2 regions of the Halobacillus sp. HZG1 genome follow, and region 1 is predicted to be linked to the other one. Evidence: predicted binding sites of a transcription regulator. Region 1 holds the regulator's gene; the other holds the start of a gene.
The links. Region 1 encodes NrdR, which represses ribonucleotide reductase genes. Its sites were predicted from a motif close to AACACNATATATNGTGTT; they were not measured.

Region 1 (3,424 bases):
CGCTTTTGAAACTGTTCATTGTTACGCATCCACTTTTTTAATGATTGTTGAATAGGTTCCATTGGTCTATCCCCCCTTTTAATTGCCTTTGCTCGTCAATTTCTTAATCCTTGCTGCTATGTCATCCGTATTGACTTGTACGGCTTCTTTCTTCTCATGCGGCTTTCCTTCTTCTTGTTTGAACCAGGCTGGGATCACTTCTTCTTTTTGGTTTTTACGCTTCTGAGACTTCTGCTTTCCCCATTGCTGGTATTTCTGATGTTCAGCTTTGGCAAGGTTCATCGCTTGTCTTACAGTCGTTACATTTTTTCTCGCCCAGTGACTGGCAATTTTCTCAAGGTAAGCCTTTGACAATTTCATATCGGTTTTTAACAAGACATAATGAACGAGTACATTCATGACCCCTGGCTCAATTCCTTGTTCTGTCATCACGTCACGAATCATTTTCAGGTCTTGTTCAGACGCACGATTACCATTGGAGACGTCTTCAAGTAATTCCCTTGGGGATATTTCTTCAAGCATCTGTATGAATTGATCCTCTTTTGACCCCTGAGTTGTTGTGTTTTCTACTTTCATTTTCTCTCTGCGATCTAGAGCCGAATCTGTTTGTTTGTCATTTTTTTGCTCTTTCATAAAATCATGACAAGCTGCCTTCAACTCTTCTTCTACTAAATAATGATTTTCATCAATGGCCCAGGTGACGGCTTTTTCAAGCTCTGTGTTGGAAAGGTCATATAACGTGGCCAATTGGACAATCAACTTCTTGTTTCGCCCCGTTAATATTTGTTCCGATGGATACATTCGCTTCTTCAATGCATGGTTCAACCAATGAAAGTCCACTCGGTCCATCGATGCTACCGGCCCTCTGGTTTCCTGCTGATGCTTTTGCTGCTTTGAAATGGTTTCCGTTTCTCTTTGGACCGTTTCGATCATTTTATTATGGAATACTTCATCAAAAGTCGCAGTTACTTCAGTAAATCCCTCAAGTGTTTGCCCAGTATTCAATAACCGGCTTTTTAAGCGCTCATACTTTTCCTTTCCCAACTCATGATGAAGAAGCAAGGAAAGCATATCATCAAGGAAGAACTCTTCCGGAGAAAAAGGAGGGTGCACAGAGTAAAGGTATACAGCTTGCTGATCTTCATCAATCGAACGGAACGTCCGTAGTAATCCGATGGCCTCCAATTTCCCCCTCGCCTCATATATTTTATCCAAGGGAGCAGAAAGGTAAGACATCAATGTATGGTGAGACTGTACCTGTTCCCCTTCAATCATATCCGATTCCGATATAAGAACATGATAAAGAGAAACCGCCAACCTCCCAACAATCGGCTGGTATAAATGTGACAAGGAACGATGAAAACTTCGAGGCAGCTCTCCATTTCGTATGATTTTAAAACCGTCCACTGGGAGAAGTTTGCCAATAGAGTAACTCACCGCCTCCACCTCCTTCAATCATTAAAGCTTATTCATTCTATTTCAATCAGAAAAAGACCATTCATTTCAAAACTGAAACCAAAAGGCCTTCAAAATGTAGGGTCCTAGAAAAAGAAAATGAGCCGGAACAGGCTCATTCATTGTCTTCATGTTTAATTAATTCTTTTAATTCGTCGATGAAAACATTGATGTCCTTGAACTGTCGATATACGGAAGCAAAACGAACATAAGCAACTTCATCAATGCCAGACAGACGCTCCATCACCATTTCACCGATATCCTCACTCATGACTTCAGAAACGCCACGGTTCCTTAATTCCTTTTCGATATCCATAGTCACTCGTTCCAGTTCCTCTGCGGCCACAGGTCTCTTTTCACAAGCTCGAATCAGTCCACGCATCAGTTTTTCACGACTGAACTCTTCTCTTGTGCCTTCTTTTTTCACGACAATCAGAGGAACTTCTTCAATCCGTTCAAAAGTTGTGAACCTGAATTGGCATTGTTCACACTCTCTGCGTCGTCTGATCGCCTGTCCTTCTTCGATGGGCCTGGAATCAAGGACTTTTGTACTTTTATAGTGGCAATTCGGGCACTTCACGTATGATCAACTCCACATCATCATCTTTTCGGCAGTACTCAGGAAGGATCCACCGCTGTGAACTGACTGTCCAATTTTTTATAAAGCTGAACGATTAGATTCCGGCTGTGTCCAAAATCAACGGGACCTCCTGAGTCCGTAGTGACAGAAAAGTCAACGGCTGTTCGAAAAGGGCGGACCATGATGACCGTCGCCACTATAAACGCGCGTCTATTCCCTTTATATTTGACGGTCAATTCGCCACGTTCTTTAGAACTTGCTACAATTTCTGAAGGCGCTGAAAACAATCCTTCAACAGCACGGAAAAGATCATCATGCTTAGCTTTATAATAGTGTGTGACAAGCGCAGAATCCTTATGCTCTTCACTCGTTTCGGAATGGTTGCTGAAATACCTGGAAATAAATGCTTTCACTTACCTAACCCCTTCAATTCCATTCGACATAATCTCCCTTTATTTTAACATGACTTATGAAAATAAGAAACGATTATTGAAACCTAAGGTTCTTTGATAAATTCAAGAGGGCTCATGATGGTACTAGATGCACTCTTTCTGAGAGCCCTTTTAAAAAAGGATTTTCCAACCACCATCCTCATTTATATCGCTCTATAAATAGAAAAGGAAGCCACGCATGTTGATCCTGCGTGGCTTCCTTTTCTATTATAGCGCGCGAGACTGCTGTACTTCTACAGGCCCCATTCCTCTTGGTACTTCTACTGTTTCATTTTTACCTGCTTCCAGTGCATCGACGATGTACTGAGCAGCGACATTAGGATCAATACGATCTCCGCAAGTATAAACATCAATACTTGCATACCCATGCTCTGGAAAGCTATGAATCGTCAAGTGTGATTCGGAAATGATAACCACTCCGCTAACTCCATGAGGCGCGAATTTGTGAAAAGCAACCTCACGCACTTCTGCTCCAGCTTTAAGGGCTGCATCTACAAAAACTTGTTCTATATACGACATATCGTTCAATTTTTCTTCATTACAATTCCATAGTTCAGCAATTACGTGTCTTCCCATTGTATCCATATCAAGGATCCCCCTTTGTACATTCACTTCAATACCTCTGAAATAACAGCCATGAACTACCACGGGGGAAAGTTAGTCCTGAGAGGTCCTAACCCTTTGAGTAGACATGAATTTATATGAAATTCAGAAGTTCAAGAGAAAGTATATATGGTTTACCCTTAATTTGCAAGAAATATTTTACTGGATATTGTACAACTCTTCTTGCTGCTTCCAGGGGGACTTAGATTCAAAAGGATTCGGGTTAATTATGAAACTCGGGCTTCCTTTTCTTGTTTCATCATATTGCCCACAAACTTAGCAAGATCCACCACGCGGCAGGAATATCCCCACTCATTATCATACCAGGCTAGTA
Region 2 (3,424 bases), on a different contig from region 1:
GCATACGGACACCACGACGAACCGTTTTCTTGAGCTTTTCAAAGTCGACCTGCTTGCGTTCCTTGTCTGCAACATTTGCCAGGTTGACTGCAGCGAGATTACATACAGAATAAGGAGCAAGTGGCTGTTCACCACAAGGGTTTGTAGCGACTACCTTCTGTCCATATGCTGTTGCATTTGTTTTCTCATTGGCATTATCAATAAAGAATATGCCTGGTTCAGCCGAATACGTAGCACAGATATTGATAAGGTTCCACAATTCGCTGGCTTTTACTGTACGATAGGTGCGCACATCGAATCCACGCGCCTCCCATTCACGAACATCTCCACTTTGATGCCATTCTTCATTGTAGATTTTCATTTCTTCAGCTGAATAATTTTCAACATCCGGGAAACGAAGCTCATAAGCAGCATCATTTTCCACAGCTTCCATAAATTCATTCGTGATACACACAGAAATGTTGGCGCCTGTCAAAAATTCAGAGTTATGAACGGTATAGTTCCCGCCGAGGTGAAGCTTTTCTTCTGCTTCTTGAATGCTTTGATCCGTAAATCCTCCTTGCCCTTGGATGTGTTTATAATTGACCACACTCTGGTACAAGTCCCTCTCTGTTTCTGTGAGCGGGGTGAATTTCAATTTATCTTTAGCCAATTGTTTGATCGTTTCATCTTCGGTATTCTCAATGAGGAAACGGAGAATTCGCGTATTTTGCATTTTAGAAATAATAAATTCAAGAATGTCAGGGTGCCAGTCAGATAACATAATCATTTGCGCCCCGCGTCTTGAACCACCTTGTTCGACAAGGTGTGTAAGCTTAGCGATATCATCGAGCCAGGAAACGGAACCTGAAGATTTGCCGTTTACTCCTCTAGCCAGCGTGTTCCGAGGACGTAGTGTTGAGCCATTCGTTCCCACTCCACCTCCACGGGACATAATTTCCATCACTTGCTTACGATGATCCGATATGCCTTCACGAGAGTCTTGAATGTATGGCATCACATAACAATTAAAATATGTGACATCGGTTTGAGAACCTGCGCCATACAAAACACGTCCGGCTGGAATGAAATTCAACTCCGATAACTCTTCATAGAAGTCATTGAAGCTTTGTTGTTTCTTTTCCGTATCTGTTTCTACTTCAGAAAGCCCCGAAGCATTACGAAGGGCAATCTGCTCATAGTAGACTTCCAAAGGTTTATCGATCGTGTCAAGGCTACGCTTGATCAAACCTGTTTTTCGTTCCTCTTCATGCTCAAGAACATTTAGGAATTCATCTTCCACCCTTACTATAGCCTGGTGAGTCTGCCAATCAATAGAATGAATAAACCCAAAACCACGGGCAGGGAACTTCGGATCGTCCTTAACTGTAAGAACTACGAAATCACCCTCTGCAAGAGTCAACTTTTCTGTATCTTTAAACGCATACCTGTCCAGCATCACAAGTCGTGAGACACCTTTGTGTGTGATTGCCATGGATTCAGTAATTTCATGAACCTGTGGAAACTGCCTTATATCTGCATTGAGGCGTTGCACATCAATTTTTGTGTGTACATCTATGGAGGTGGTCGTCTGCATTTTGCATCTCTCCCTTTAAACTAAAAACTAAGTAATTTTCATTTGATATATGTAACATACCACATCTGCAAAAAGATAATCAATATATTGTGTTGTGATAATTTTCAGTCACCATATATTGTGCTGTTGAACGAATATGTAGAAACTTGTCAATCGGAAAATCTTGAGATATTAAACGTATATCCCAGAGATTAAAAGAAAAACCTCTCCCTTGTTGGTTGTTTCAGCTTTTTCATCATTTGCATCCTATCACCTACTACAATCCTCGACAAAATAACAATTTCACACATGTTTCGGAAAAATTTTTTTGAAATACTCCTCATTCCCTCCTATAATAGATAGAGGAATAGAGAAATGAGGGGGATGGAAAGATGGATTTATGGATCTTAATCGCAGCGATCCTATTAATTATCGCTTTCGGTTTGTATAGATTCTTCAAAGCTAGAAAAATCATGACCACATTACCGGAAGACAAGTTCCGCGAAGGGTACAGAAAAGCCCAGTTGATTGATGTTCGTGAACCGAAGGAATTTGATGGCGGCCACATTCTTGGGGCAAGAAATATACCATTGTCTCAAATGAAAAACCGCCTTATTGAAATCCGCAAAGACAAACCTGTTTATCTATACTGCCAAAGCGGCGCCCGTTCCGCACGTGCCGCAATGATGCTCCACAAGCAAGGATATGAAGACCTCAATATGCTTGAAGGTGGATTCAAAAAGTGGAATGGTAAAGTCAAAACGAAAAAGTAACCACCCTCCCGGTTCTCAAAGAACCGGGATTTTCTTTTCTCCACTTAAACTATAGAGTTTAAGAGATAAAACCCGGAGTCCATATGTAGATGGACTCCGGGTTTTGTTATTGTTCTTTTTGATATCTTAAAACAGGCTTCCGTGCAGCTTGCGTTTCATCCATACGACTCACAATCGTCGTATGAGGTGCCTCTTGAACTTTTTCAGGATCATTCTCCGCTTCGTGTGCGATTTGAATCATCCGATCAATGAAATCATCCAGCGTTTCTTTTGATTCCGTTTCCGTCGGCTCGATCATGAGAGCCTCTTCCACATTGATCGGGAAGTAAATAGTCGGTGGATGATAGCCGAAGTCAAGAAGACGCTTCGCCATATCCAATGTGCGGACCCCAAGCTTTTTCTGACGTTTACCAGACAGGATAAATTCGTGCTTGCAATGACGATCGAATGGTAGATCGAATTCCTCTTGAAGGCGTCGCATCATGTAATTCGCATTGATGACGGCGTATTCGCTCACTTTTTTCAACCCTTCCGGCCCCATCGTACGGATGTACGTATAGGCACGGACGTTAATGCCAAAGTTCCCATAGTAAGGTTTCACTCTTCCAATTGATTGTGGGCGGTCATAATCAAACACATACAAGTCATTTTCCTTCTTCAAAATCGGTGCTGGCAAATATTCAGCGAATTCAGCGGTAACTCCGACTGGACCTGAACCTGGTCCTCCGCCTCCGTGAGGGCCTGTGAACGTTTTATGAAGATTTAAGTGAACCACGTCAAAGCCCATGTCCCCTGGTCGTGCATAACCAAGAATGGCATTGAGGTTTGCACCATCATAATAAAGCTTTCCGCCGGCTTCATGCACAATGGCCGCCATTTCTTCGATATCCTCTTCAAACAAACCAAGAGTGTTCGGGTTGGTAAGCATTAGAGCTGCCGTTTGTTCATCGACTACTCGTTTTAAGTCTTCCAGGTCAACAAGTCCTCTCTCATCCGACTTCACGGTTACCGCTTCAAAACCAGCGACTGTAGCTGAGGCAGGATTCGTACCATGAGCAGAGTCCGGTACAATGACTTTCGTCCGGTTTGACTCTCC

Region 2: a site for NrdR is predicted at 1,684-1,701, ahead of VKA52_RS04940 (vitamin B12-dependent ribonucleotide reductase). Genes of this name have one in related genera too.

Annotation. Positions count from the first base shown of each region.
Region 1 covers NZ_JAYLVQ010000026.1:33,615-37,038, forward strand. Annotated here, with positions in the region: gene dnaI (primosomal protein DnaI) at 1-62, opposite strand, end outside; gene VKA52_RS03825 (replication initiation and membrane attachment family protein) at 79-1,437, opposite strand; gene nrdR (transcriptional regulator NrdR) at 1,571-2,035, opposite strand; gene VKA52_RS03835 (cytosolic protein) at 2,074-2,448, opposite strand; gene speD (adenosylmethionine decarboxylase) at 2,695-3,072, opposite strand; gene VKA52_RS03845 (glyceraldehyde-3-phosphate dehydrogenase) at 3,318-3,424, opposite strand, start outside.
Region 2 covers NZ_JAYLVQ010000037.1:6,503-9,926, forward strand. Annotated here, with positions in the region: gene VKA52_RS04940 (vitamin B12-dependent ribonucleotide reductase) at 1-1,576, opposite strand, end outside; gene VKA52_RS04945 (rhodanese-like domain-containing protein) at 1,948-2,328, shown strand; gene gcvPB (aminomethyl-transferring glycine dehydrogenase subunit GcvPB) at 2,435-3,424, opposite strand, start outside.